4 regions of the Pseudomonas phenolilytica genome follow, and region 2 is predicted to be linked to each of the others. Evidence: predicted binding sites of a transcription regulator. Region 2 holds the regulator's gene; each other region holds the start of a gene.
The links. Region 2 encodes FliA, which starts transcription of late flagellar genes. Its sites were predicted from a motif close to CTAAAGTTTNNNNNNNNNNNGCCGNTAA; they were not measured.
Positions count from the first base shown of each region.

Region 1: the regulator FliA is predicted to act here: its motif matches at 5,411-5,438, upstream of flgM (flagellar biosynthesis anti-sigma factor FlgM).
Region 3: the regulator FliA is predicted to act here: its motif matches at 5,010-5,037, upstream of motA (flagellar motor stator protein MotA).
Region 4: the regulator FliA is predicted to act here: its motif matches at 2,025-2,052, upstream of HU825_RS10015 (flagellar protein MotY).

Region 1 is NZ_CP058908.1:3,897,032-3,904,206, forward strand. It holds gene HU825_RS18565 (flagellar hook protein FlgE) at 1-937, opposite strand, end outside; gene flgD (flagellar hook assembly protein FlgD) at 968-1,651, opposite strand; gene flgC (flagellar basal body rod protein FlgC) at 1,664-2,107, opposite strand; gene flgB (flagellar basal body rod protein FlgB) at 2,119-2,523, opposite strand; gene cheR (protein-glutamate O-methyltransferase CheR) at 2,716-3,540, opposite strand; gene HU825_RS18590 (chemotaxis protein CheV) at 3,577-4,509, opposite strand; gene flgA (flagellar basal body P-ring formation chaperone FlgA) at 4,591-5,355, shown strand; gene flgM (flagellar biosynthesis anti-sigma factor FlgM) at 5,475-5,804, shown strand; gene HU825_RS18605 (flagellar protein FlgN) at 5,835-6,305, shown strand; gene HU825_RS18610 (flagellar brake protein) at 6,369-7,118, shown strand.
Region 2 is NZ_CP058908.1:3,744,509-3,751,683, reverse strand. It holds gene flhA (flagellar biosynthesis protein FlhA) at 1-876, shown strand, start outside; gene flhF (flagellar biosynthesis GTPase FlhF) at 892-2,166, shown strand; gene fleN (flagellar synthesis regulator FleN) at 2,257-3,081, shown strand; gene fliA (RNA polymerase sigma factor FliA) at 3,078-3,824, shown strand; gene HU825_RS17855 (chemotaxis response regulator CheY) at 3,898-4,272, shown strand; gene HU825_RS17850 (protein phosphatase CheZ) at 4,296-5,090, shown strand; gene HU825_RS17845 (chemotaxis protein CheA) at 5,103-7,175, shown strand, end outside.
Region 3 is NZ_CP058908.1:575,064-582,238, forward strand. It holds gene HU825_RS02810 (oxidoreductase) at 1-454, shown strand, start outside; gene orn (oligoribonuclease) at 489-1,031, opposite strand; gene HU825_RS02820 (class I SAM-dependent methyltransferase) at 1,060-1,866, opposite strand; gene rsgA (small ribosomal subunit biogenesis GTPase RsgA) at 1,988-3,019, shown strand; gene motB (flagellar motor protein MotB) at 3,013-4,041, opposite strand; gene motA (flagellar motor stator protein MotA) at 4,050-4,901, opposite strand; gene HU825_RS02840 (HDOD domain-containing protein) at 5,068-6,588, shown strand; gene HU825_RS02845 (rhodanese-like domain-containing protein) at 6,634-7,175, shown strand, end outside.
Region 4 is NZ_CP058908.1:2,078,447-2,085,621, forward strand. It holds gene thrC (threonine synthase) at 1-105, shown strand, start outside; gene rnt (ribonuclease T) at 208-882, opposite strand; gene pyrC (dihydroorotase) at 879-1,922, opposite strand; gene HU825_RS10015 (flagellar protein MotY) at 2,085-2,978, shown strand; gene HU825_RS10020 (argininosuccinate synthase) at 3,054-4,274, shown strand; gene gloA (lactoylglutathione lyase) at 4,362-4,754, shown strand; gene HU825_RS10030 (PA3496 family putative envelope integrity protein) at 4,787-4,966, opposite strand; gene nth (endonuclease III) at 5,074-5,712, opposite strand; gene HU825_RS10040 (electron transport complex subunit E) at 5,723-6,436, opposite strand; gene rsxG (electron transport complex subunit RsxG) at 6,433-7,175, opposite strand, start outside.

The DNA.
Region 1 (7,175 bases), 150 kb from region 2:
GCGGCGGCTGCTGCGCCGGGTTGGCAGGATTGCGCCCATCGATCAGCACCTTCATGTCCCAGGTGTTCGCACTCGTCTTGACGAAATACTGCGTCATGACATGCGCATTACCCTGCGAATCGTAGATGTTCAGCGAGGTCGAGCTGTTGTAGGTGGTGGGGTCGGTTGGATCGAACGTCGCATTCGCCGCGGTCAACGCCGCTGTCACATTCGCCGGCAGTGCTTTCGCGGCATCTCCCGCGGCTTGGGCATTAGCAATATTCGTCGCGTCGACCAGTGCTGCAGCGCGAGCGGCATCGGCTGCCGTTGTGTCGCCCGATGCGGCGAGCTCGGCATCGTAGGCAGCCTGTCCGGCCGCTGTCAGCGAGTTGTTATAGGCCGCGTCATAGAACGGCTGCACCTCGGCATCATAGGCAGCCTGCCAGGTCGTCGGCGATTTCTGCGTCGAGTTCAGGTTGAACGCCGTGGTGATCTGGCTGGTCGCCTTCGGCGCCTGATTGGTGGTCTGCACCTGCAGGTCGCCAACCACGCCGCTCTGCAGATTGCCGTTCGCATCGACCGGATAGCCCTGCAGCTTGTAGCCGAAGTTATCGACCAGGAAACCGGTGCGGTCGGTGCCGAAGTAGCCCGCGCGGGTATAGCTCATGGCGCCGTTGTTACTGACCTGGAAGAAGCCGTTGCCGTTGATCGCCAGATCCAGAGCGTTCTGCGTGTAGTTGATGTTGCCCTGGTTGAACTGCTGGGAAATGTTCGACATCAGCACGCCGCTGCCTTGCGGGTTCTTGCCGGTCCCCATGACGGAAGCGGCATACACATCGGAAAACTCCGCGCGCGACTGCTTGAAGCCGACCGTGCCGGCGTTGGCGATGTTGTTGCCGGTGACGTTGAGATCCTTGCTCGCGGCACGCAGGCCGCTGAGACCGATATTGAAGGACATTGAATCGCTCCTTTCGCCGGGTGCCGGCGGTTATTGTCCGATGACCTGGACCTGGGAAAGCCCGATGCTGCCGATACCGGCCAGGTTGAGCATCAGCTCCCCGCCGTTCTGCCCGAGCGTGACGCTGTCCACATTGGCCGGAAGCAGGGTGTACAGCCCCTTCGTTTCGCCGTCGTAGGTAGCCTGCGCCTCGAACTTGTAGGTGCCGGGCGGCAAGGTTTTGCCGCTCGCATCCTTGCCGTCCCACATGAAGGAGACGTTGCCGGCCTGCTGCTGCCCGAGATTGACGCGGCCGACCGAAGCGCCGGTGCTGTCGTAGATGTTGACGAACACGTTGCTGCTCGACGTTGGCAGCACCAGGCTGGCTTTGAAGGTTTCGCTGGTGTCGACCACCGCCTTGTCGGTCGGCACGATGACCTTGCGTCCGACCAGCGACGAAGCCTGCAACGCCTGTGACGACTGGTAGCCGGACAGGATGGTCTCCATGCTGGAGTTCAGCTTCTCGACACCCTCGACGGTGCTGAACTGCGCAAGCTGACCGATGAACTCGCCGTTCTCCTGTGGCTCCAGCGGATTCTGGTTGTTCATCTGCGCGACCAGCAGTTCGAGAAACTCGTTCTTGCCGAGTTCTTCGCCCTTGACCTCACGGTCCTTGCCGAACTGGTACTGGTCCAGTATCGAGCCGGTACCGCCAACGCCGCTTGTTGTGCTCATCAAAAGGCTCCCTTACTGACCCAGCGTCAGCACTTTCTGCAGCATGGTCTTGGCCGTGTTCATCAGCTCGGCGTTGGTCTGGAACGCGCGGCTGGCGGAAATCATGTCGGCCATCTCCTCCACCACGTTGACGTTCGGATAGTAGACGTAGCCCTTGTCGTCGGCCGCCGGGTGATTAGGCTCGTAGCGAGCCTGCAGCTCGCTCTGGTCCTCGACCACACCGAGCACCTGCACACCGACGCCGGCCTGGTCCTGATCGGCGAACAGTGACTCGTTCGGCGCGCCGCTGGCCTGCTGCAGCATGGTGGCGAACACTGGGTGACGAGCCCGGTAGGTTTCATCGACGCTGGAGGACACCGTCTCGGCGTTGGCGATATTGCTGGAGATGGTGTTGAGGCGCGTGCTTTGCGCACTCATGCCGCTACCAGCGATGTTGAAGACATTACTCAGGGACATGGCTGGACTCCTTATTCGCCACGCAGGGCGCTCATCAGCCCGCGGAACTTACTGTTGAGCAGTGTGAAGCTCGCCTGAAAATCGACGGCGTTCTGCGCGTAGTTGGATTGCTCGATCTGCAGATCGACGGTGTTCTGATCGAGCGAGGCATGCGCCGGCGTGCGAAAGCGCAACGAGGGATCGGCGATCTCCAGCCCTTCGGCGGCGATGTGCCGGGCGTCGGTGGTACGCGTGGCGAAGCTGCCCTCACCGCGTGCGGCCTGCGCTGCCAGCACGGCGCCGAAGTCCAGATCACGCGCCTTGTAGTTGGGCGTATCGGCGTTGGCGATGTTGTTGGCCAGCACTTCGGCACGCTGGGCGCGAAAACCAAGCGCCTTCTCGTGAATGCCGAGCGCCTTGTCGAAACTGATGCTCATGGATCTGGACCTCTGCCGGATACAAGTCTGCTGGCGCAAACTTGAGCAAAGCCCATGCCATCTATTCAAGCAATTGATTTTAAAGGATTTATTCTGAGCATCATTCGCTTAGGCGTCAAAAGCGGCAAGGCTTTACCGCTGCGTTGCCGCGTATCGTCATGATGTACGACGGTTTTCTGCCGCCGATAAGGGCTACCGCGCCTGATAAATGATGCCCGGGCTGCACTGGACCATCTGATACAGCTCGGGCAAGCCGTTGAGCGCCTCGGAAGCGCCGAGGAACAGATAGCCGCCTGGCTTGAGCGTCGCATGGATACGGCGAAGGATGTCCTTCTTCACGTCGGCGGAGAAGTAGATCAGTACGTTACGGCAGAACACGATGTCGAACTTGCCCAGCGCGGCATAGCTGTCGAGTAGATTCTGAGTGCGGAACTCGACGCGTGCGCGAATAGGCGGCTTGACCACCCAACGCCCCGGCGCGGCTACATCGAAGTAGCGCTGCAGTCGCTCGCTGGACAAGCCGCGGGCGATGGCCAGGCCGTCATACTCGGCCGCTTTGCTGGCCGCCAGCATGGTCCCGGACAATTCGGTGGCGACGATCTGCACACCCAGTCGCGGCTGGCTCGGATTCGCCCGCTCGAACTCATCGATACTCATCGACAGCGAATAAGGTTCCTGCCCCGATGAACAGGCAGCCGACCAGATTCTCAGCCGCTGGCCCGCGCCGCTCTTGAGCAGCTCGGGCAGCACCCGGTTCTTGAGAACCTCGAAAGGATAAGTGTCGCGAAACCACAGGGTTTCGTTGGTCGTCATGGCATCGACGACCTGCTCGCGCAGGCCCGAGCGCGGCATGCTCTGAATCTTCCTGACCAATTCACCAAGCGAAGTGATGCGCTGCTGCTCCATCAGCTTGTTCAGTCGACTGGAGACCAGATACTGCTTGTTACTGCCCAGCAGGATGCCGCACGTCTTTTCAAGAAATATCCGGAACTGCTCGAAATCCTGATCGCCTGACACTAATTGCTCCCGCCCTGATAATGAGAGGTCATGGCCTCAGTTTCGGTCCGCACGCTTTATCCGCTCCGCCACCCGAGTGGCCAGATCGTCCGGTTGGAATTTGGCAAGAAAATCGTCCGCGCCGACCCGCTTGACCATGTTCTGGTTGAACACCCCGGAAAGCGAGGTATGCAAAAGGATATGCATGTCCTGCATACGCGGGTCGTGACGCACCTCAGTAGTCAGGGTATAGCCATCCATTTCCGGCATTTCAATATCGGAAATCATCATCATGAATTCATCGGCCGGACGTCGCCCCTCATCGGCCATTGCCTTCAGATAGTTCAGCGCCTGGCGCCCGTCATTGAGAGCCACAACCTCTACGCCAAGATTCTGCAGACAGCGGATGATCTGCCTCCGCGCAACCGACGAGTCGTCGACGATCAGCACGCGGCACGAGCCGGCACGGGCCTGCACATCGGCATCGATGACAGCGGCCGAAACCGTCTCCGAAACCGGCGCGGCTTCGGCCAGAACTTTTTCCACGTCGATGATCTCGACCATCTGCCCGTCGAAATGCGTCACTGCCGTGAGGTAATGGTCGCGCCCGGCGCCCTTGGGCGGAGGGAGAATTTCCTCCCAGTTCATGTTCACGATGCGCTCGACTGATCGCACCAAGAAGCCAAGGGTCCGGTTGTTGTACTCGGTGATGATGGTAAAGCAGCTCTGCAGATCGTCGAGCGCGGGCTTGCCGATGGCCAATGCCAGATCGAGGATCGGCAACGTATTGCCGCGGATATTGGCGACACCGCGGACGACAGCAGTCGAGCGCGGCATGACGGTCAGGCGCGGGCACTGCAGCACTTCTTTCACCTTGAACACGTTAATGCCGTATAGCTGCGCTCCGTCGAGGCGAAACAACAGCAGCTCCAGACGGTTCTGCCCCACCAGCTGGGTTCTCTGGTTAACCGAATCCAATACTCCGGCCATGCCGTCATCCTCTTGCGTTAGCAGCAGCGCTGCCTAAAGCCAAACGGGTCAATGGGCACGCCCCTTGCTTCGGATCGAGCCATGAATGCTCAACCGACATTATTTCGACACGCCGCAAACACGACGCACAGCAGCCTCATCGTCTTCGCGTGTCTGGCCTTGCTTAGCGCCCCTGCTCTGGCGCAGCAGACGCCGACTCTGTCACATCCCGACCAGCTTATCGACGAGACTCGAAAGTTTCTTGAGCAGGCGACGACAGACTATCTGCGACGTAGCGACATCGCAGGCCGTCACGAAATCGAAGTGAACCGCCTCGACCCTCGCCTGCGCCTGGCCAGTTGCGACAAGCCACTCACCGTCAAGCTCGAGAGTCCCGCGCAACCGATCGGCCGCGTCACGGTTCGTGTCAGCTGCGAAGGCAGCTCGCCGTGGTCGCTGTTCGTTCCTGGCCAGGTTCGTCTGTATCGGGATGTCATCATCGCCACCCGCCCGCTCAAGCGGGACAGCACCCTCAGTGCGGCCGATGTCTCCCTGGCCGAACGAGATGTGTCGTTGCTCACCCAGGGCTATCTGACGTCGCTCGACCAGATATTGGGCAACAAGCTGACGCGCCCGGTTCAACTCGATCAGGTGCTCGCGCCCCCACTTCTGCAGCTCGCCGAGGTGGTACGCAAGGGCGATCAGGTAGTCATCATCGCGCGCAGCGGAGGAATCAATGTCCGCATGCCAGGCGAAGCGATGTCCGACGGTGCGCCCGGCACGCAGATCCGCGTAAAGAACCTGCGCTCGGGACGAGTCGTGAAAGCTCGCGTCGCCGGCCCCGGACAGGTTGAGGTCGCGATGTAGCGCAGCCTCCCGCGACGTGTGCGAGACGCGACCATGACGATGATGGATAAAAAAGCTAAAGTTCTTCCGGACGCAGCCGAAAACCAGGCAAGCGTCCTGATTCCTTCGAGGTTTGTATCATGGTCATCGACTTCAACCGGCCCAACAGCGCTCTCGGGTCGACCGCTACGCGTAGCGGCAGCGTTCAAGGCAACGAGCGCCCCACGGCGCAGCCGGCGAGCGGCGATACCGTACCAGTCAGCAGCAGTACTACGGCTCCGGCTGGCGAATCCGTACAACTGAGCCCCGAAGCCCAGCGCCTGCAGCAGGCCATGGACAAGCTCAATGAACAGCCGTCCGTAGATCAGGAGCGCGTGGCCAAACTGCGGCAAGCCATCGCCGACGGCAGCTATCAGGTCGACAGCCAGCGCGTCGCCTCCAAGCTGCTGGCGTTTGAAACCCAGCGCTAAGGCGACTCAGCGCCCCTTCCCGAGCCAGACATGCAAGACGAAGCCCTGCTCCAGCAACTCAGTGGCGATATCGACATCGCCCATCAATTACTTGAGCTCGCCGAGCAGGAATTCCAGGCGCTGAGTGATCGCGATCTGGCGAAACTGGAAGGCATCCTCTCGCAGACGCAACCTCTGCTTGCACTGCTCGGACAGCATGGCGGCCTGCGCAGCCAGTGGCTGAGCGAACAAGGGCTGAGTTCGGATCGCGCCGGCCTGCAACAACTCGCCGCGAAGAGCGCGCTGGGCACCCGCATTCTTGAGCAGGCCGATTCACTCGAGACCGCATTGAATGCCTGCCGCGCAGCCAACGAGCGTAACGGCCGACTGATTCGCGCCAATCGCGCAGCGGTTGGCAGCATGCTGGAGATTCTGCAAGGCAGTAACGCGACGCCGGATCTGTACGACAACCGGGGCGGCACGGCCAAGACCACTCAACAAAGGCCTCTCAGCCAGGCCTGATCCCCCCACACGGACGCGCGGGCATTACCGTTCGCGATGCAGCTGCGCTGAGAGACCTGGAACGTGGCAAATCCTTTCCTTGAAGAAGCTGGCCCACAACCACCCAAGCTGCTGACCTCGCCTCTGGAAATTCATGCGAGCCTCAAACCGCTGCTCGATAACCGCAGCCCGGTGATGATTCGCTTCGACGAGCGCAACCAACGCTACCAAAGCTTTTTGATCGAACTGGACCGTGGGAAAGGCTGGCTTGCGCTGGATGAACTAATCCCCAATGACGGCGAGCGCCTACTGCTTCAGGGCGAAACCTTTCATCTGGAAGCGTTCGACGAAGGCGTGAGAATAGCCTGGAGCAATTCCCAGCCCGTCCACCCGAGCGAGATGGACGGCGCACGCTGTTATTGGGTACCGATTCCCACAGAACTGTCCTATCACCAGCGCCGCAACGCATATCGCGCACCACTGCAAGGTGCCCCCATCGCCACCACTCTGGGCGGTAATAGGCTACGCAACAGCCTGGAAGGCAAGCTTCTCGACATCTCCGCCACCGGCTGCAAGGTGAGTTTCAAAGGCGATATGCAAAGTCGACTGCAGACTGGTCAGGTATACGAACAGTTCTCCGTACGCCTCCCGAGCGGCACCGTGCAGTCTGCTGCGGAACTTCGGCACGTCGCATACGACGAAAAACTTGACCTGACATTCTGCGGATTGAGCTTCTATCGCATCAACGGTCTTACCCAGCGAAATGTCGAGCGTTTTGTCTATCAATTGCAGCGCGAAGCACGCCGTAATCAGGCGGAAGACGCGCTCGACTGAGCAGATACTCCGCCAGCAGGACGCTAGAAGCACTACGGTGGTGGAAGCGAGTCTCGC
Region 2 (7,175 bases):
GACAATCTCGATCTGCTGCCCAATGCCTATCGCCTGACGCTGATGGGCGTCAGCCTGGCCGAGGCGGAGGTCTATCCGGATCGCGAGCTGGCGATCAACCCCGGCCAGGTATTCGGGCCGCTCAATGGCATTGCAGCCAAGGACCCGGCGTTCGGTCTGGATGCGGTGTGGATCGAGGGCAGCCAGCGCGACCAGGCGCAGTCGCTCGGCTATACCGTGGTGGATGCCAGTACCGTGGTTGCCACCCACCTCAATCAGGTGTTGTACAAGCACGCGCATGAACTGCTCGGCCACGAGGAGGTCCAGCAGTTGCTGCAACTGCTTGCCCGTAGCTCGCCCAAGCTGGCCGAGGAGTTGGTGCCGGGCATGCTGTCGTTGTCCACGCTGCTCAAGGTCTTGCAAGCGCTGCTGCAGGAGCAGGTGCCGGTGCGCGACATCCGCACCATCGCCGAAGCCATCGCCAATGTCGCCAACAAGAGTCAAGATCCCGCCGCGATGGTGGCGGCAGTGCGCGTCGCGCTGTCTCGCGCAATCGTGCAGAACGTTGTGGGACTAGAGCCGGAGCTGCCTGTGATCACTCTGGAGCCGCGATTGGAACAGATCTTGCTCAATAGCCTGCAGAAGGCCGGACAGGGTGCCGAAGATGGCATCCTGCTGGAACCGGGAATGGCAGAGAAGTTGCAACGGTCGCTGGTAGAAGCGGCTCAGCGCCAGGAAATGCTCGGCAAGCCGGCGATTCTACTGGTGGCCGGACCGGTTCGCGCGATGTTGTCCCGCTTCGCCCGGTTGGCCGTACAGAACATGCATGTACTGGCCTACCAGGAAATTCCGGACAACAAGCAGGTCACCATCGTTGCGACGGTGGGTCAGAATTAATCGAGGGTGCAGGCCATGCAGGTCAAACGTTTCTTCGCCGCCGATATGCGCATCGCCATGAAGATGGTGCGCGACGAGCTGGGCGCCGATGCCGTGATCATCGGCAATCGCCGGGTCGCCGGCGGTGTCGAGCTGACTGCCGTGCTCGATTACCCGATGCAGGCCGCCCCGGAAGCGAACAAGCCCAACCCCGTGCTGGAAGCCGAGCTGCGCAAGACGCAGGCGCGTATCGCCTCGGCTCATGCCGAACTGAGCGCGCCGAATCGCGTGAAGTCGGGCCAGGACCGTCAACTGCTTGACGAGCAGCCTGCCGCCGCGCCGCAACCCGCTGCCAGCGCGCCGGTCGATACGCGCGCCTTCGAAAGCATGTGCACCGAACTGCAGGGCCTGCGCGAGCTGATCGAAGTGCAGCTCGGCTCCATCGCCTGGGGCCAGGAGCAGAGCCGGCGGCCGCAGCAGGCCGGGCTCTGGCGCCGCTTGCAGCGTCTCGGCCTGCCGGCGGAACTGTCGCGCAGCCTGCTCGAAAAGGTCGCGACCATCGCTGATCCGCGACAGGCCTGGCGTATGCTGCTGGCGCACCTGGCGCAGGCGATCAAGGTCACCAAGCACGAACCGCTGGAAGAGGGCGGGGTCATCGCATTGGTCGGGCCGGCTGGCGTCGGCAAGACCACCACGTTGGCCAAGCTGGCGGCCCGTTACGTATTGAAGTACGGCGCGCAGAACATCGCGCTGGCGAGCATGGATAACTACCGCATCGGCGCGCAGGAGCAGCTCAAGACGCTCGGTCGTATTCTCGATGTGCCGGTGGTGCAGATCGACCCGTCGCAGCCGCTGGGCAAGACGCTGGCGCCGCTGGCACGCAAGCGCGTGATTTTGATCGACACGGCCGGGCTGCCGGCGAGCGATCCGACACTGCGCATGCAGCTCGAAGCGCTGTCCGATCGTGGCGTGAAATCGAAGAACTACCTGGTGCTGGCCGCTACCAGCCAGAGCCAGGTGCTCAAGGCGGCGTGGCACAACTATCGTCGTTGCGGCCTGGCCGGTTGCATCCTGACCAAGCTCGACGAGGCCGGCTCGCTCGGCGACGTGCTCGGACTAACGATCAGCCAGCACCTGCCGATAGCTTACCTCGCCGACGGGCCGCGTATTCCTGATGACCTGCACCTGCCGCGCAGTCATCAGTTGGTCAGTCGGGCGGTGAGCCTGCAATCCGGCGAGGAGCCGAGCGAGGAAACGATGGCCGATATGTTCGCCGGCCTGTACAACGAATCATCGCGGCGAGCGGGCTGAAGCGGCAGTGCGTTACTCGGATAAACCTGATGCATTCGAGCTGAATGCATCGCCGGCCTTGCAGGCCGAGCAACATATAGGCGTTTGAACATGGGTATGCATCCCGTACAGGTGATTGCGGTGACCGGCGGCAAGGGTGGCGTCGGCAAGACCAACGTGTCGGTCAATCTGGCACTGGCGCTGGCCGAACTCGGGCGGCGGGTGGTGTTGCTCGACGCCGACCTCGGGCTGGCCAATGTCGACGTGCTGCTGGGGCTGACCACCAAGCGCACGCTTGCCGACGTGATTGCCGGTGAATGCGACCTGCGCGACGTGCTCATCCAGGGGCCGGGCGGCATCCGCATCGTGCCGGCGGCATCCGGCACGCAAAGCATGGTGCAGCTGTCCTCGCTGCAGCACGCCGGCCTGATTCAGGCGTTCAGCGAGATCGAGGATCTCGACGTACTGATCATCGACACCGCCGCCGGCATCGGCGAGGCGGTGGTCAGCTTCGTGCGCGCCGCGCACGAGGTGCTGCTGGTGGTCACCGATGAGCCGACCTCGATCACCGACGCCTATGCTCTGATCAAGCTGCTCAATCGCGACTACGGCATCAATCGCTTTCGCGTGCTGGCCAACATGGCGCACGCCCCGCAGGAAGGGCGCAATCTGTTCGCCAAGCTGACCAAGGTCACCGAGCGCTTCCTCGACGTCGCGCTGCAATACGTCGGTGCGATTCCCTACGACGAAGCCGTGCGCAAGGCCGTTCAGAAGCAGCGTGCAGTCTACGAGGCTTATCCGCGGTCAAAATGCGCATTGGCATTCAAGGCCATCGCGCAGAAAGTCGATACCTGGCCGCTGCCGGCCACGCCGCGCGGGCATCTTGAATTCTTCGTCGAGCGCCTGATCAGGCCGGCGAACGACACTCACGAATGACAGCTGCTGGATTCGCTATGTATTACAGCAAGGCTCAGGCGAAGGATGCCCAGCATCGTTTGATCGACCAGTATGCGCCGCTGGTCAAGCGCATTGCCTATCACCTGCTCGCACGGCTGCCGGCCAGCGTCCAGGTCGACGACCTGATCCAGGCCGGAATGATCGGCCTGCTGGAGGCGGCAAAGAAGTACGACGCCGGCAAAGGCGCCAGCTTCGAAACCTACGCCGGTATCCGCATCCGCGGCACCATGCTCGACGAGGTGCGCAAGGGCGACTGGGCGCCGCGTTCGGTGCATCGCAACTCGCGCATGGTCAGCGAGGCGATTCGCGCCATCGAAGCGAAAACCGGACGTGACGCTAAAGATCATGAGGTTGCGGCCGAACTTAAGCTCAGCCTCGATGAGTACTACAGCATTCTCGGCGACACCCTGGGCAGCCGCCTGTTCAGCTTCGACGACCTGTTGCAGGACGGCGAACATGGCGAGTTGCACGACGATGCCGCTAGCACTCATTCCGAGCCGTTTCGCGATCTCGAGGACGAGCGTTTCCAGCAGGCGCTGGCCGATGCCATCACCAACCTGCCCGAACGCGAAAAACTGGTGCTGTCGCTGTACTACGACGAAGAGTTGAATTTGAAGGAAATCGGTCAGGTGCTCGGCGTCAGCGAGTCACGGGTCAGTCAGCTGCATAGCCAGTGCGCCGCCCGTCTGCGTGCCCGCCTCGGCGAATGGCGGGCGAGCTGACCGGTACCCTCACTGCGAGACGTGCTCGGTTGCCGAGATTTTGGGATTTACGGAGGTCGACTTGGACAAGAACATGAAAATCCTCATCGTCGATGACTTCTCGACGATGAGACGAATCATCAAGAACCTCCTGCGAGACCTGGGGTTCACCAACACCGCCGAGGCCGACGACGGCACCACCGCGTTGCCGATGCTCAAGAGCGGCAGCTTCGATTTCCTCGTCACCGACTGGAACATGCCGGGTATGAGCGGCATCGACCTGCTGCGCCACGTGCGTGCCGACGAGCGCCTCAAGCACCTGCCGGTGCTGATGGTGACGGCCGAAGCCAAGCGCGATCAGATCATCGAAGCGGCTCAGGCCGGCGTTAACGGTTACGTCGTCAAGCCCTTCACTGCCCAGGTGCTCAAGGAGAAGATCGAAAAGATCTTCGAGCGCGTCAACGGCTGAAGCAGCAACGCCGCGAGGGCACTATGACGCAAGCAGACCAAAGCCTGGCGGAGTTCGAAGCAACTCTGCAGGCCAATGCACCGCAGCTGATTGAAAGCCTGCAGCAGGGCCGCTTCGACGAGGCGGCGCAGATGTTCAACCAGCTCAACCAGGTCCGTAATCACGGGCTCTATCAAGAAGTTGGCAAGCTCACCCGCGAACTGCACAACGCTATCGTCAAGCTCGAGGTGGACACCTGCGCCACGGGCGGGGATCCGTCGCCGATCACCGATGCAACCGACCGGCTTTCCTACGTGGTGGCGATGACCGAGAAGGCCGCCAACCGCACCATGGATCTGGTCGAGGAGTCGGCGCCGCTGGTGAACTACGTCAGCTACGAAGCCCAGAGCCTGACCGCCGACTGGCAGCGCTTCATGCGCCGCGAGATGAATGCCGAGCAGTTCCGCGAGCTGGTCCGGCGCATCGACCAGTACCTGCAGCGCTCGATGAACGATGGTAGCCAGCTGTCGCAGAACCTCAGCGAAATCATGCTGGCGCAGGACTTTCAGGACCTGACCGGGCAGGTGATCAAGCGCGTCACGCGGCTCATCACCGAGCTGGAAAGCAACCTGGTCAACCTGGTGGCAATGGCCGGGCAGGTCGATCGCGTGGCCGGCATCCAGCACGACCGCGACGCGATGCGCGCCGAGCAGGAAAAGAAAAAACAAGAGAAAGAGCCTTCCAACGGTGAAGGTCCGCAGATGCATGCCGATATACGTGAGGACGTCGTATCCGGACAGGACGACGTGGACGATCTGCTTTCGAGCCTGGGCTTTTAGGGGAATTGCAATATGAGCTTCGACGCCGATGAAGAAATCCTCCAGGATTTCCTGGTAGAGGCCGGCGAGATTCTCGAACTGTTGTCAGAGCAGTTGGTGGAGCTGGAAAGCAGCCCCGACGACATGGCGTTGCTCAATGCAATTTTTCGCGGGTTCCACACGGTCAAGGGCGGGGCGGGCTTCCTGCAGCTTAACGAGCTGGTGGAATGCTGCCACATCGCCGAGAACGTCTTCGACATCCTGCGCAAGGGCGAGCGCCGGGTGGATTCCGAGCTGATGGACGTGGTGCTGCAGGCGCTGGACGCCGTCAATGCCATGTTCAGTCAGGTTCGCGAGCGCGTCGAGCCGACCCCGGCAACCCCTGAGCTGCTGGCGGCGCTGGCGCGTCTGGCCGAGCCGGCGTCGGCGGATGCTCCCAGCGTGGCGGCAGAAGTCGCGGCGCCGGTGGCGGCGGACGACGAGTTCGAACAGATGCTGCAGGCCATCGACACGCCGGCTGCAGTCGGATCCGCAACGGCGGCGAGCGATGAAATCACCGACGATGAGTTCGAGTCGCTGCTCGACCAGCTGCACGGCAAGGGCCAGTTCAGTGCCGCACCTGCCGAAGCGGAGACGCCAGCAGAGCCGGTAGTGGCCGCGGGCGACGAGATCACCGACGAAGAATTCGAGGCGCTGCTCGACCAACTGCACGGCAAAGGGCAGTTCAACGAGCCTGCCGCCACGCCTGCGTCAGCACCCGCGGTAGCCGAGACCCGCGCCCCGGCGGCCGGCGACAATATCACCGACGACGAATTCGAAGCGCTGCTCGATCAGTTGCACGGCAAGGGCAAGTTCGAGCCCGAGAGCGTGGCGCCGGTCGCTGCAGTAGCGGCAGCGGCTCAGCCCGCAGCAGTGGCCAAGAGCGCGCCGCGCCAGCCCGCTGCCGCGCCGAGCAAGGCAGAGGCGGCGCCGCGCGCAGCGGCTCCGGCCGAGAAGCCGGCCAGCGACGCGGAAACCACCGTACGGGTCGATACCGCCCGGCTCGACGAGATCATGAATATGGTCGGCGAGCTGGTGCTGGTGCGTAACCGTCTGGTGCGCCTGGGTGCCAACAGCGGCGACGAGGCCATGTCCAAGGCCGTGTCCAACCTCGACGTGGTCACCGCCGATCTGCAGAGCGCGGTGATGAAGACGCGCATGCAGCCGATCAAGAAAGTCTTCGGCCGCTTCCCGCGGCTGGTTCGCGATCTGGCGCGTAACCTGAAGAAAGAGATCAACCTGGAGCTGGTGGGCGAAGAGACCGATCTAGACAAGAACCTCGTCGAGGCGCTGGCCGATCCGCTGGTGCACCTGGTGCGCAATGCCGTCGACCACGGCATCGAGTCGCCGGAGGACCGCGAGGCCGCCGGCAAACCGCGCGTCGGACGCGTGGTGCTGTCCGCGGAGCAGGAGGGCGACCACATCCTGCTGATGATCACCGACGACGGCAAAGGGATGGACGCGAACATCCTGCGTGCCAAGGCGGTGGAGAAGGGCATGCTGGACAAGGATGCCGCCGAGCGCCTGAGTGATCTGGAGTGCTACAACCTGATCTTCGCGCCCGGTTTCTCGACCAAGACCGAGATTTCCGACGTGTCCGGCCGTGGCGTCGGCATGGACGTGGTCAAGACCAAGATTTCCCAGCTCAACGGCACGGTCAACGTGTTCTCCACCAAGGGCCAGGGCTCGCGGGTGGTGATCAAGGTGCCGCTGACCCTGGCGATCATGCCGACGCTGATGGTCATGCTCGGCAACCAGGCATTCGCTTTCCCGCTGGTCAACGTCAACGAGATCTTCCACCTCGACCTGTCGCGCACCAATGTGGTGGATGGCCAGGAGGTGGTCATCGTCCGCGACAAGGCACTGCCGCTGTTCTATCTCAAGCGCTGGCTGGTGCAGGGCGCCGAGCATGACGAGCAGCGTGAGGGGCACGTGGTCATTCTCAGCGTCGGCAACCAGAGCATCGGCTTCGTCGTCGACCAGCTGGTGGGTCAGGAAGAGGTGGTGATCAAGCCGCTCGGCAAGATGCTGCAGGGTACGCCCGGCATGTCCGGCGCGACCATTACC
Region 3 (7,175 bases), 750 kb from region 2:
CGGTCCGGTCGATACCGCGTTCTGCTGCCTGGGCAGCACGCTCAAGCAGGCTGGCACCCAGGAAGCGTTCCGTGCCATCGATTTCGATCTGGTGCTGGCCTTCGCCCGCCGCGCACGCGAGCTGGGCGCGCGGCACCTGCTGGTGATCAGTTCGCTGGGTGCCAGCCCGGACAGCCCGATCTTCTACTGCCGGGTCAAGGGCGAGATGGAAGCAGCGCTCGAGGCCCAGGACTGGCCGCAGCTGACCATCGCGCGGCCGTCACAGCTGCTCGGCCCGCGCCTGGAGTTGCGCCTGAGCGAGCGGATCGCCGCGCCGCTGTCGCAACTGCTGCCGGGCAAGTACCACGGCATCGAGGCCTGTACGCTGGCCCGCGCGCTGTGGCGTCTGGCGCTGGAGGAAGGCGACGGCGTGCGCATCGTCGAGTCCGACGAGCTGCGCAAGCTCGGCAAATAGCGGCGCCCCGGCAGCACGGACGCCGCCGACAGGATCACACCTTGATGAAATGCTCGCGGTAATGACGCAGCTCGGCGATGGAGTCGCGGATGTCATCCAGCGCCAGGTGCGTACCGCTCTTGCTGAACCCCTGCATGATCTGCGGCGCCCAGCGCGCGGCCAGCTCCTTGAGTGTCGAGACGTCCAGATTGCGGTAGTGGAAGTAGCGCTCCAGCTCCGGCATCTGCCGATAGAGGAAGCGCCGATCCTGGCAGATGCTGTTGCCGCAGATCGGAGACTTGCCCTTCGGTACCCACTGTTCGAGAAACGCCAGGGTCTGGGCCTCTGCCTCGGCGGTGCCGATGCGGCTCTCACGCACCCGCTGGGTCAGGCCCGAACCACCGTGCTGACGGGTGTTCCACTCGTCCATGCGTGCCAGCACCTCGTCGCTCTGATGCACGGCGATCACCGGTCCCTCGGCCAGCACGTTGAGCTGACTGTCGGTGACGATGGTGGCCATTTCGATGATGACGTCGGTATCCGGGTCCAGACCGGTCATTTCCAGGTCGATCCAGATCAGGTTCTGCGGGTTCTGCATGATGGGCTCCTTGGCTGTGGCGCGCAGTTTAGCCGCTCGTCTGCGGGTCGTCAGGCCGGGGCGCACCGGGGCGCCAGAGCAGCAGCTGCGATTGCCGCCAGTCGTCGACCGCCAGCCGCTCTTCGGGCTCGATGTCCGGCACCGCGAAGCTGTTGCTGATCAGCAGCGCGTCCGGCCGCATCTGCGCGCTGGCCTTGCGCCACAGCGCCGGCATCGGGGCCGGCGAGAGAAAGCAGTAGACCACCTCGTACTGCGCCAGATCGACGCGCCACAGGCTGCGCAGGACGATGTGGCAATTGCGCCGCGGCAGGCAGCGCAGCCAGGCGATAATGAACGCCAGCGGCGCGGTCTCCACGCCGACGAAGCGCGCCTGCGGATAGATCCGCGCCAGGCGCGACAGACTGCCGGCCAGACCACAGCCCAGATCGACGAAACGGAAGTCCGCCGGCAGCCCGGCCAGGCGCTCGGCCAGGCGCCGCTCGGCCGCCCGACCGGTCAGATACAACGGCACACGCTCGAAAAAGACGTTCCAGTTCAGCAATAACAGCGCGGCGAAGGCCGCCAGCGGCAGCCATCCCGGCAGGCTGTGATCACGCAGCGCAACCAGCGCGGGCACGAAGGCCAGGTTGATCGGCCACCACCAGCGCGACAGGCCCAGCCGTGCGCCCAGCAACGCAGCAAGCGCACCCTGGATGACGGCCGCCTGCAGCAGCGAGACGTGCAGACCCAGCAGGCGCGCCGCGGCCAGCAGCATCAACCAGGTCAGCAGCAGCGCCGCCAGCTGCGCACCCAGGGCGAGCAAGATCGGCGGACGAAAGCGCGGCGAGTCGGACATGACGAACACGAAGACGGAACGGCAGGCCAGTCTACCTGCCGCCTGCGCGCCGAAACAGGCGGTCAGCGGCGCCGGCCGGCCGTGCTAGACTCGCGCACCTTCATCGACCGACGCCCCGCACATGGCCAAACGCCAACTCAACCGCCGCCAGAACTGGCGCATCGAGAAAATCCAGGAAGAACGCGCCGCCCGCGCGGCACGCCGCGAATCTCGCGCGCTGGAAGAACTGGAAGGCGGCGATCTGGGGCCGGAGCAGTTCGGCCTGGTGATCGCGCACTTCGGCGTGCAGGTCGAGGTCGAAGCACAGGAAGGCGAGCACAGTGGCCAGGTCTTCCGCTGCCACCTGCGCGCCAACCTGCCGGCGCTGGTCACCGGCGACCGCGTGGTATGGCGCCCAGGCAATCAGGGCATCGGCGTGATCGTCGCGCAGCTGCCGCGCCACTCCGAACTGTGTCGTCCCGACACCCGCGGCCAGCTCAAGCCGGTGGCGGCCAACGTCGACCTGATCGTCATTGTCTTCGCGCCGCTGCCCGAACCGCACGCCAACCTGATCGACCGCTACCTGGTCGCCGCCGAACATGCCGGCATCCGGCCGCTGCTGCTGCTGAACAAGGCGGACCTGATCGACGAGCACAACGAGGGCGCGCTCAACGCGCTGCTGGCGGTCTACCGCACGCTTGGCTATCCGCTGCTGGAGGTGTCGGCCCACGGCGGCGCCGGCATGGACGAACTGCGTGCGGCGCTGGACGGCCACGTCAGCGTGTTCGTCGGCCAATCCGGGGTGGGCAAGTCGTCGCTGGTGAACAGCCTGCTGCCAGGCGTGGACACCCGCGTCGGCGCACTCTCGGAGCAGACCGGCAAAGGCACCCACACCACCACCACGGCGCGGCTGTTCCATTTCCCCGGCGGCGGCGAGCTGATCGATTCGCCCGGCATTCGCGAATTCGGCCTCGGTCATGTCAGCCGCGACGATGTCGAAGCCGGTTTCATCGAGTTCGCCGAGCTGCTCGGGCATTGCCGCTTCCGCGACTGCAAGCATGATCGTGAGCCGGGCTGCGCGCTGCTCAAGGCACTCGAGGACGGGCGCATCCAGCCGCAGCGGATGAACAGCTACCGGCACATCCTCAGCAGCCTGCCCGACCCCGACTACTGATCGTCGCCGCCGGCGGGCAGCGGCTGGTCGAGCTTGAGCACGCCTTCATCGAAGATGTTCAACCGCTCGCGCAACTGCCCCGGCTGCAGCGGCTCGCCCGCGGCGCCCGCCGGAGCGGACGGGTTCGATGGCGCCGCTGGTGCCTTGTTCGCCTCGTCGCCATCAGCCGGCACGAACTGCTCGTTCTCGATGTTGCGCTGCGCCTTCTTGGTCAGCACCAGAATGTCGATGCGCCGGTTGATCGGGTTGAGCGGATTCTTGCGGTCGAACAGCGCCGAGGAGGCGTAGCCGACGACACGAGCGATCTGCTCCTCAGGGTAACGCCCGGCGACGAGCGTGCGACGCGCGGCGTTGGCGCGACTGGCGGACAGTTCCCAGTTGCCGAAATCGCCATTGCCGGCGTACGGCTTGGCGTCGGTATGCCCGCTGATGCTGATCTTGTTCGGCACCGCGCGAATGGTGTCGCCCATCGCCAGCAAGATGTCCTCGAAATACGGCTGCAGCTGCGCGCTGCCGAGGGCGAACATCGGGCGGTTTTCGTCATCCATGATCTGGATGCGCAGCCCGTCCTTGGTGATCTCGAACAGGATCTGGTCCTTGAAGCGCTCCAGCTCGGGGTTCTCGTCGACCTTGTTCTGCAGCTCCTGCAGCAGCAGCTCCAGGCGCTCGCGTTCGATCTGTTCGGCGAGGGTTTCCACCTGATCGCCGTCGATCTGCACATCCGCCTGCGGCACCGTGGGGTCGATCTCCGGATTGAGCGTGCGGTCCGGCGACGGCGTCGGCGTGCCGCCCAGGTCGATCACGTGCGGGCTGGCGCTTTCGGTGAAGCCGATGGGGTCCTGGAAATAGCCGGAAATGGCGCGCTTCTGCTCCGGCGTCGCCGAGCTCATCAACCACATCACCAGGAAGAACGCCATCATCGCGGTCATGAAGTCGGCGAAGGCGATCTTCCAGGCACCGCCATGATGGCCGCCGGCGGTCTTCTTGACCCGCTTGACGATGATCGGTTGATTGTTGTCCATAGCCGCGCTTAGCCGCCACGCATGGCTTGCTCAAGCTCGGTGAAGCTCGGGCGGTGGGCGTGGAACAACACCTTGCGGCCGAACTCGACGGCCAGCGTCGGCGGCATGCCGGAAGCCGAGGCGACCAGAGTGGCCTTGATTGCCTCGTAGAGATTCAGCTCCTCGCGCGCGTCGTGCTCGAGCGAGGCGGACAGCGGGCCGAAGAAGCCGTAGGCAGCAAGGATGCCGAGGAAGGTACCGACCAGTGCGGCGCCGACCTTCTCGCCGATTTCGGCGTTGTTGGCATCGGCCAGCACCGACATGGTCAGCACGATGCCGAGCACCGCAGCAACAATACCCATCGCCGGCAGGCCGTCGGCAATGCGATTCACCGCATGCGAGGGATGCTCCAGCTCTTCCTTGAGGCTGGCCAGCTCCATGTCGAACAGCCCTTCGAGTTCGTGCGGGGCCATGTTGCCCGTGGACATGATGCGCAGGTAATCGCAGATGAACGCGGTCATGCGCTCGTCCTTGAGCACACCAGGGTACTTGCTGAACAGCGGGCTGGCGGCCGGGTCCTCGAGGTCGGCCTCGATCGCCATCATGCCTTCGCGACGGCTCTTGTTGAGCACCGAATAGAGCAGACCGAGCACTTCCAGGTAATAGGTCTGGGTGAAGCGGCTGCTGAACATCTTCAGCGACTTCTGAAACACGATCTTCGTCGTGCTGCCCGGATTGGCCTGCAGGAACGCGCCAAGCGCGGCGCCACCGATGATCAGCACTTCGAACGGATGCATGAGTGCCGCCAGGGCGCCGCCGGAGAGCATGAAGCCGCCGAGCACGCTGCCGATTACCACGAGGATGCCGAGAATCTTGACCATAGGTACGTCTGGGAAGCCTGATTACCAACCGCTCGAAACGAATCGAAGCACGTTCGCACAGCGGCTCGGCGCTCCGTCAAGGAGGGGTATCTGAAAGAATTGTTCGGGTTATCGGAACTTTTGCGCCAGACTAAAGAGCATCCCGACGAAAAGCCAGTTCGGCGCCATGACCACAACGACTTCGCTCCCTCGCAGTATCCCCGCCTGGATCAAGCTTCTCGACGATTCTCCGCTGCCGGCATTCGCCGCGGTGCACGACAGCGTGCGCCGGGCGCTGCGCGACAACAGCCAGTCCATGCGCCAGATTGCCGAGCGGGTGCAGCCCAGCCCGGTACTGGCGCTGAGTTTTATCCGCGAAGCCAACCGGCATGGCGGCGAGGGCCAGCCTGCGGAGAATCTCGAAACCGCGCTCAGCCGCATCGGCGTGGAGCGCGCCGAACGCCTCCTCGACCGCATTCCCGCCACGGCAACCGCCGACATGCCGCCGGCGCTGCGGCAGATGGTGCTGATCAGCCGGCACGCCAGCCAGCAGGCCAGCGGCCTGTTCGCCGGCCGCCTGGCACGTCTGTGGCAGGACATCCACTGGGGTAGCCTGTTGTTTCTCTCGCCGGTTTGGGCACTGCTGGCCGCGCGCCCGCAGCTGTTCGAGGCCTGGGAACAGCGCGTGCTGGTCAGCGGCGAGCCGCTGCGGCGCGTCGAACAGCAACTGCTCGGCGTGCCGCTGCTGGAGCTGTGCCTGAGAATCGCCGAGCACTGGCATCTGCCCGACTGGATCATCCAGGGCTACCGACTGCTCGGCGGCAATCGTCGCCTGCTGGTCAAGGCGCTGCACATCGCCCGCAACAATGCTCACCCCTTGCAGCAGCAGCAACGGCTGGACGCCGACCCCGAACTGCGTCGCTGGCTGACCCTGCCGAGCAACACCATCGTGCTGGCCAACGGCCTGGCGCTCGCCGCGCATCACAGCTGGAGTGGCGTGCACAGCCTGCGCTGGCAGCAGTTGATCGGCCTGTACCTACAACTGCCGATGGCGCAGGTGCAGCAGCTGGTCCACCAGCAGGCCGTCGACAGTGCGCGAGCCATCGGCCCGACCGACCTCTGGCACCCGGCGCAAGGACTGCTGTGGCCGTGGGACAGCCGCTTCCAGCACAAGAAGACCGGCACGGCCAGCGTACCCGACGCCGAGGCGCTGGCGCGCTGGCGTGACTGCTGCCGTGAGCTGCTGAGCGCGCCCAGCCCCTTCACCAACGTGCATCAACTGACCGCCTGCGCGCGCACCGCGCTGGTCAGCATCGGCATGCAGCGCGTGCTGCTGATGCTGCTGGATCGCAAGAATCAGCGGCTGGTCGCGCAGCAGGACGTCGGCCTGCCGGAGCATGCCGCGAACCTGATCCTCAATCCGCAGCACAGCCAGGTGCTGCGCCGGTTGCTGGACAAGCCGGCGCAGCTGCACCTGCAGCCAGACAACATCGCGATCTTCTCGGCGCTGCTGCCCGGCACGCTCAAGGCGCTGTTCGCCGGCGAGCATCTGCTGCTGCGCTCGCTGGGCAGCAACGGTCGTGTGCTGATGCTGCTGATCGCCGACCAGGACAACGCCGCACTCAGCGCCCCGACACTGCAGGCGTTGGACAAGACCGCGCAGTGCATCGAGCGGGCGCTGGGCAATTTCAGCAAGCGCGGCACCTGAGGTTTTTCGCTAGACTGCGCCTTCACCGACTCGCCGAGACCTGCCGTGTCCGTCTTCGCCAACCTGCCACTGGTAATCGAGCCTGCCGATCTGGCCGAGCGCCTGCACGCCCCCGAACTGATCCTGGTCGACCTCACCAGCGCCGCCCGCTATGCCGAAGGCCACCTGCCCGGCGCGCGCTTCGTCGACCCCAAGCAGACCCAGCTGGGCCAGCCACCGGCGCCGGGATTGCTACCACCCAAGGCGCAACTCGAAGCGCTGTTCGGCCTCCTCGGTCATCGCGCCGATGCGGTCTATGTGGTCTATGACGACGAGGGCGGCGGCTGGGCCGGACGCTTCATCTGGCTGCTCGACGTGATCGGCCATCGCCACTACCACTACCTCGACGGCGGCCTGCACGCCTGGCTGGCCGAACGCCGCCCGCTGTCGCGCGAAGTGCCGGCCGCCGCTGGTGGCCCGGTCGCATTGCACCTCGACAGCGCACCCATCGCCACGCGCGAGTACCTCGAAAGCCGCCTCGGCGCGGATGACCTAGTGGTCTGGGACGCCCGCTCGCCGCAGGAATACCGCGGCGAGAAGGTGCTCGC
Region 4 (7,175 bases), 1.7 Mb from region 2:
GCCGATCTGTTCGAGCGGCCTGAGCGCTGCACGGTGCTGGCCAATGAGTTGAAGGCGGTTCAGGCCTTCGTCAGTCAGCATGGTAATCGCGGTAAGCCGCTGTAAGCGGAGCGCAGCAAGGTAAAAGGCCAGTCGCGAGACTGGCCTTTTACATTCTAGCGGGGGCGTTTCAGACGCCTCGCCGCCGCGGCGGATGTCGCTGTGGGGTTATTCGTCGAACTCTTCCCAGCCACCCATTTCCCGCCAGCGGTTGACGATCCCACAGAACAGTTCGGCCGTCTTCTCGGTGTCGTAGCGTGCCGAGTGTGCCTCGCGCCCGTCGAAATCGATCCCGGCAGCCTGGCAGGCCTTGGCCAGTACGGTTTGGCCGTAGGCAAGGCCGGCGAGCGTGGCGGTGTCGAAGCTGGAAAATGGATGGAACGGGTTGCGCTTGATATCGCAGCGGGCGATCGCGGCGTTAAGGAAGCCCAGGTCGAAGCTGCTGTTGTGACCGACCAGAATCGCCCGCTTGCAGCCACTGGACTTCACTGCCTTGCGCACGTTGCGGAAGATCTCGTGCAGCGCGTGGTCTTCACTGACTGCCATGCGCAACGGGTGATCGAGCTTGATGCCGGTGAATTCCAATGCTGCCGGCTCGATGTTGGCGCCGGCGAACGGTTCGACGCGAAAGAACTGCGTCTCCTGCGGATAGAGCAGGCCCTGCTCATCCATGCCGATGGTCACCGCGGCGATTTCCAGCAAGGCGTCGGTGGCGCAGTTGAAACCGCCGCACTCGACGTCGATGACGACGGGCAGGAAGCCGCGGAAGCGACGCGCCATCGGCGAGCGTGGGCGGCCCGGCTGGTTGGCGTCCAGCTCGTCGTCGAAGTGCTCTTCGCTCATCTGCTTGCCTCCAGGCGCCAGCGCAGGATTTCCCCGGCGCGCAGCGGAATCAGCTGCTGCTCGCCGAACGGCAGGCTGGCCGGCATCTCCCAGGCGTCGCGCACCAGCGTGATCTGCTCGGTGTTGCGCGGCAGGCCATAGAAGTCGGCGCCGAAATGGCTGGCGAACGCTTCCAACCGGGCCAGTGCGTTGCGCTGCTCGAAGGCCTCGGCATACAGCTCGATGGCCGCATGCGCGGTATAGCAGCCTGCGCAGCCGCAGGCGGATTCTTTGGCGTGCTGGGCATGTGGCGCCGAATCGGTGCCGAGGAAGAACTTCCGATTGCCGCTGGTAGCGGCATCCAGCAGTGCTTCCTGATGCACGTTGCGCTTCAGAACGGGCAGGCAGAAGAAATGTGGGCGAATGCCGCCGACCAGCATGTGGTTGCGGTTATACAGCAGGTGGTGGGCGGTGATGGTGGCGCCGACATTGGCCCCGGCCGCCTCGACGAACTGCACGGCATCGCGCGTGGTGATGTGCTCGAACACTACCTTCAGCTGCGGGAAGCGCTCGGTCACACGGCTCAGCTGCTCGTCGATGAAATGCTTCTCGCGGTCGAAGATGTCGATCTCGCTGCGCGTCACCTCGCCGTGCACCAGCAGAGGCAGCCCGACCTCGGCCATCGTTTCCAGTACGGGGAAGATGTTGTCGATCCGCGTTACGCCCGATGCCGAGTTGGTGGTGGCGCCGGCAGGGTAGAGCTTGGCCGCGTGCACGAAGCCGCTGGCCTTGGCCGCGCGCACATCTTCGGCGCGGGTGCTGTCGGTGAGGTAGAGCACCATCAGGGGCTCGAAGCGACTGCCGTCCGGGCGGACGGCGAGGATACGCTGGCGATAGGCGGCGGCTTCATCGGCGTTGCGTACTGGCGGCACCAGGTTGGGCATGATGATCGCGCGGGCGAACTGGCGCGCGACGTCGGCCACGGTGTGCGATAGCACCGCGCCGTCGCGCAGGTGGATATGCCAGTCGTCGGGGCGCAGCAGGGTGATTCGGTCGGACATGCGGGTTTCCTGGCGGGTGAAACGTGCGCGAATGCTACCGGAAAAGCCTGCCGGCGGCACGTGTCGCGCCCGGGAGCCCGGAGCGTGCGCGGGCGGTAGCGACTCAAGTTTTGTGGCATCGCTCCGATACCCCGGAGGAATGCGTTCTCTCCGGAGTTTCCCGTGCGCCTGCGTCCGCTCGTGCTGTGCTGCCTGTTGGCCTCCCCGGCCGACGCTATCACCTTCCAGACCCGTCTGGAGCGGGTGCAATGGCATGTCGAGGGGGATCAGTTCGAGTGCCGCCTGAGCCAGCCGATCGCCGGTTTCGGCAGCGGGCAGTTCGTCCGGCGCGCCGGCGAGGAGGCGATCTTCCGTCTGCAGTCCCCGCAACGCTGGCTGGGCGCGGGGGCGGCCACGCTCTATGCGGCCGCGGCGCCCTGGCAGCCGGCGCGAGGCGATATCAACCTGGGCGTGGTATCGGTCGGTGGCGGGGAGATTCCGTTCAACAGCTCGCATCTGCAGGCCGGACGCCTGCTCAGCGGGCTGCTCGAAGGCCGTAGCCCGGTCGTGCGTCACCGCACCCTGCACGGCGGCGAAACGCTGGAGGTGCGCCTGCTGCCGGCGCGATTCGCCAAGGCGTACGAAGACTATCGCGCGTGCGCGGCCAAGCTGCTGCCGGTCAACTACGATCAGGTGCGCCAGTCGCAGGTCGGTTTTCCGTCCGGCGACGTGGTGCTGGACGATGTCGCTCGGGCCAAGCTGGACATCATCCTGCAGTTCCTCAAGGCCGATCCCAGCGTCAATCGCATCGTGCTCGACGGGCATTCGGACAACAGCGGCAACCGCCTGACCAATCGCGATCTGTCGCGCAGAAGGGCGGTGGCGGTCCAGGAGTACTTGCAGGCCAACGGCGTGCCGGAGGCGCAGATTACCCTCCGCTTCCATGGCGAGCGCTATCCGCTGGTACGCAACGACAGCGCCGCGGCACGGGCGAAGAATCGCCGCGTGACGCTGCGTCTGGAGCGCGAACCGGTCAGCGAGACCGCAGCGACGGCGCCGACGACACCGGCTAGCTGAGGCGCGCGCCCCTGTAAATACAGCCCCGTGATCGGTAGAATCCACGGTTTTCCGTACAACCGTGGAGCTGATGGCATGGCGGACGTTAAGAAGGTGGTTCTGGCCTATTCCGGTGGCCTGGACACCTCGGTGATTCTCAAGTGGCTGCAAGACACCTACAACTGTGAAGTGGTGACCTTCACTGCCGATCTGGGCCAGGGTGAGGAAGTCGAGCCGGCTCGCGCCAAGGCACAGGCGATGGGCGTCAAGGAAATCTACATCGACGACCTGCGCGAAGAATTCGTCCGCGACTTCGTGTTCCCGATGTTCCGCGCCAACACAATCTACGAAGGCGAATACCTGCTGGGCACCTCCATTGCCCGTCCGCTGATCGCCAAGCGCCTGATCGAGATCGCCAACGAGACCGGCGCCGACGCCATCTCTCATGGCGCCACCGGTAAGGGCAACGACCAGGTGCGTTTCGAGCTGGGCGCCTATGCGCTCAAGCCGGGCGTGCAGGTGATCGCGCCCTGGCGCGAGTGGGACCTGACTTCCCGTGAAACGCTGATGGCCTACGCCGAAAAGGCGAAGATCCCGGTCGATTTCGCCAAGGCCGGCAAGAAGTCCCCGTACTCCATGGACGCCAACCTGCTGCACATCTCCTATGAAGGCGGCGTGCTGGAAGACACCTGGACCGAGCACGAGGAAGACATGTGGCGCTGGTCCGTCTCCCCAGAGAAGGCGCCTGACGTTCCCACCTACATCGAACTGACCTACCGCAAGGGCGACATCGTCGCCATCGACGGCGTCGAGATGACCCCGGCCACCGTGCTGGCCAAGCTGAACGAGATCGGCGGCGCCAACGGCATCGGTCGCCTGGACATCGTGGAAAACCGCTATGTGGGCATGAAGTCCCGCGGCTGCTACGAAACCCCCGGCGGCACCATCATGATGAAGGCCCACCGCGCCATCGAGTCGATCACCCTGGACCGCGAAGTCGCTCACCTGAAGGATGAGCTGATGCCCAAGTACGCCAGCCTGATCTACAACGGCTACTGGTGGAGCCCCGAGCGCCAGATGCTGCAGACCATGATCGACGCCTCCCAGGAGCACGTGAACGGCGTGGTGCGCCTGAAGCTGTACAAGGGCAACGTCATCGTCACCGGCCGCAAATCCGACGACAGCCTGTTCGACACCCGCATCTCCACCTTCGAGGACGATGCCGGCGCCTACAACCAGGCCGACGCCGGTGGCTTCATCAAGCTGAACGCCCTGCGCATGCGCATCGCCGCTGGCAAAGGCCGTTCGCCGCTCTGATAAGCTGCGCGGACCCGAGCCTGACCCGACCCCGGCCCTGCGCCGGGGTCTTGCTTTATGCACCGTATCTGCGAGGAGAACCTACCCATGAGACTGCTGCATACCATGCTGCGCGTTGGCGACATGGACAAATCCATCGCCTTCTATACCGAAGTGCTGGGCATGACGCTGCTGCGCCGCAAGGATTACCCGGATGGCCAGTTCACCCTGGCGTTCGTCGGCTATGGCGACGAGGCGCATAACAGCGTGATCGAGCTGACGCAGAACTGGGGAGTGGAGCATTACGCGCTGGGCGATGGCTACGGCCATATCGCCCTGGAGGTGGAAGATGTCTACAAGGCCTGCGAGGACATTCGTGCCCGTGGTGGCAAGGTCACCCGTGAGCCGGGGCCGATGAAGCATGGCTCGAGCATTCTGGCGTTCATCGAGGATCCGGACGGCTACAAGATCGAGCTGCTCTCGCCGCAGCGCCGCGACTGACCTATAAAAAAGCCCCGAAAGGGGCTTTTTTTTTACAGGTCGAAATCGAAGTCGTTGAGCTGCTTCTGCAGGCGTCGCTCTTCTAGCAGGTTGTCGATGATGCGGCGCTTGGTCAGGTTGGTCTTGGCGACTTCGGCAGGGGCATCGGTGGTTTCGTCGTCGTCTTCGGCGATGAAATCGTCTTCGATCTGGATATCTTCTTTCTCGGCCACGTGTTCACTCCAAGGCTACTGGGCGCTTTGGCGCACCTTATAGCGGCAAACCCGGGCTCGGTAAAAAAGATTTTTTCAATCGTGACAGAAGAATTTATCAGGTGAACTCAATCGTCTGAGGTCTTGTGCTTGTATTCGCACAGGTCCTCGATACGACAGCTCCCACACTGCGGTTTGCGAGCCTTGCAGACATAGCGACCATGCAGGATCAGCCAGTGGTGGGCGTCGAGCAGATACTCCTTGGGCACGAACTTGATCAGCTTGCGCTCGACCTCCAGCACGTTCTTGCCTGGCGCGATGCCGGTGCGGTTGCTGACGCGAAAGATGTGCGTATCAACCGCCATCGTGAACTGGCGAAAGGCCGTGTTGAGCACCACGTTGGCGGTCTTGCGACCCACGCCCGGCAGCGCCTCGAGGTCTTCGCGATTGTCCGGCACCTGGCTGCCGTGCTTTTCCACCAGAATCCGGCAGGTCTCGATGACGTTCTTTGCCTTGCTCGGATACAGACCGATGGTCTTGATGTACTCGCAGAGCCCGTCATAGCCGAGGGCGTAGATCGCTTCCGGGGTATTGGCTACCGGAAACAGCCGAGCGGTGGCCTTGTTCACCCCGACATCGGTCGCCTGCGCCGAAAGAATCACAGCGATCAGCAGCTCGAACGGTGTGCTGTACGCCAGCTCGGTCTTGGGCTCGGGGTTGTCTTCGTGCAGGCGTCGGAAGATCTCCCGGCGTTTTGTGGCATTCATTCAGGCAGCTTCATTCGATGACCCCGGTGACACGCACCCGCCGGCTCGCTGCGGCGACCTTCGGTTCGCGCGCCGCGGCGCGGGCGGCGAGTTGTTCGTCGATGCGGTTCTTCAGCGCGATCAGCAGGCCCAGCACGATGAAGGCGCCGGGCGGTAGAATCGCCAGCAGGAAACCCTGGTAGTCCTTGATCAGCGTGATCTGCCAGTTGGCCGCCAGCGGGCCGAGCAGCAGCTGCATGTTGGCGAACAGCGCGCCTGTACCAAGCAGTTCGCGGATGCTGCCGAGCACCACCAGCACCAGACAGAAACCCAGGCCCATCACCAGTCCGTCGTAGCCGGCCACCAGCGGCTTGTGCTTGGCGGCGAAGCCGTCGGCGCGGCCAAGGATGATGCAGTTGGTGGTGATCAGCGGGATGAAGATACCCAGAATCTGGTACAGCTCGTAGGTGAAGGCCTGCATCAGCAGCTCGATGCAGGTGGTCAGTGCGGCGATGATCATCACGAAGGCCGGCAGGCGCACGGCGGTATTCACCACGCCGCGTACCAGCGATACGGCAATGTTCGAGCAGGCCAGCACGAGCATGGTCGCCAGCCCCAGGCCCAGCGCGTTAACGGCCGAGTTGCTCACGCCCAGCAGCGGGCACAAGCCCAGCAGCTGTACCAGGCCGGGGTTATTTTTCCACAGTCCGTTGAGGGTCAGTTCGCGGTAGCTGGGTGTGCTCATGGCGTGCTCCCTTGCGGCGTGACGGCCGGCTCGCGGGCACGCAGCTCGTCGCTGGTTGCCGTGCCGGCGCGCGAGTGGATGGTGCTGACAGGCTCGTCAGCCGGGGCGGTCGCGTCGTCCGCAGCGGTATTGGCGCCCTGCAGCAGTTCGTCCTTGTGCGCATCGAAGTACTGCAGGGCGCGATGCACAGCGCCGACCACGGCGCGCGGGGTGATGGTGGCGCCGGCGAACTGGTCGAAGTCGCCTCGATCCTTCTTCACTGCCCAGCCCGCTTCGTCGGGGTCGCTCAGCGACTTGCCGGCAAAGGCATGGATCCAGTTGCTTTTTGCCAGCTCGATCTTGTCGCCCAGGCCCGGGGTTTCCCGGTGGCTGAGTACGCGTACGCCAGCCAGGCGGCCGTCGGCGAGCACCCCGACCAGCAGGCGGATGGCGCCGCTGTAGCCGTCCGGCGCGGTGGCCTGGAGAATGACCGCAACCGGCTGGCCATCCTTGCGGGCAATGTAGGCGGGCAGCGGCTGGCGGTTGCCCAGCAGCCGATCATGCACCTCGACCACGTTGTCAAGCAGATGATTGTCGTAGCTGCCCGGGGGCAGGATCTCGCCGAGCGCGCGAACCTGCGCCTCGCGCTCGGCGGCCTGAATGCGTTCGGCGGTGCCCTGCTGCAGCAGTGTGACGGTGCCCACGGTGACGATGGCGAACAGGCCGAGTACGGCGGCGTTCTTCAGCATCGAGCGGCTGA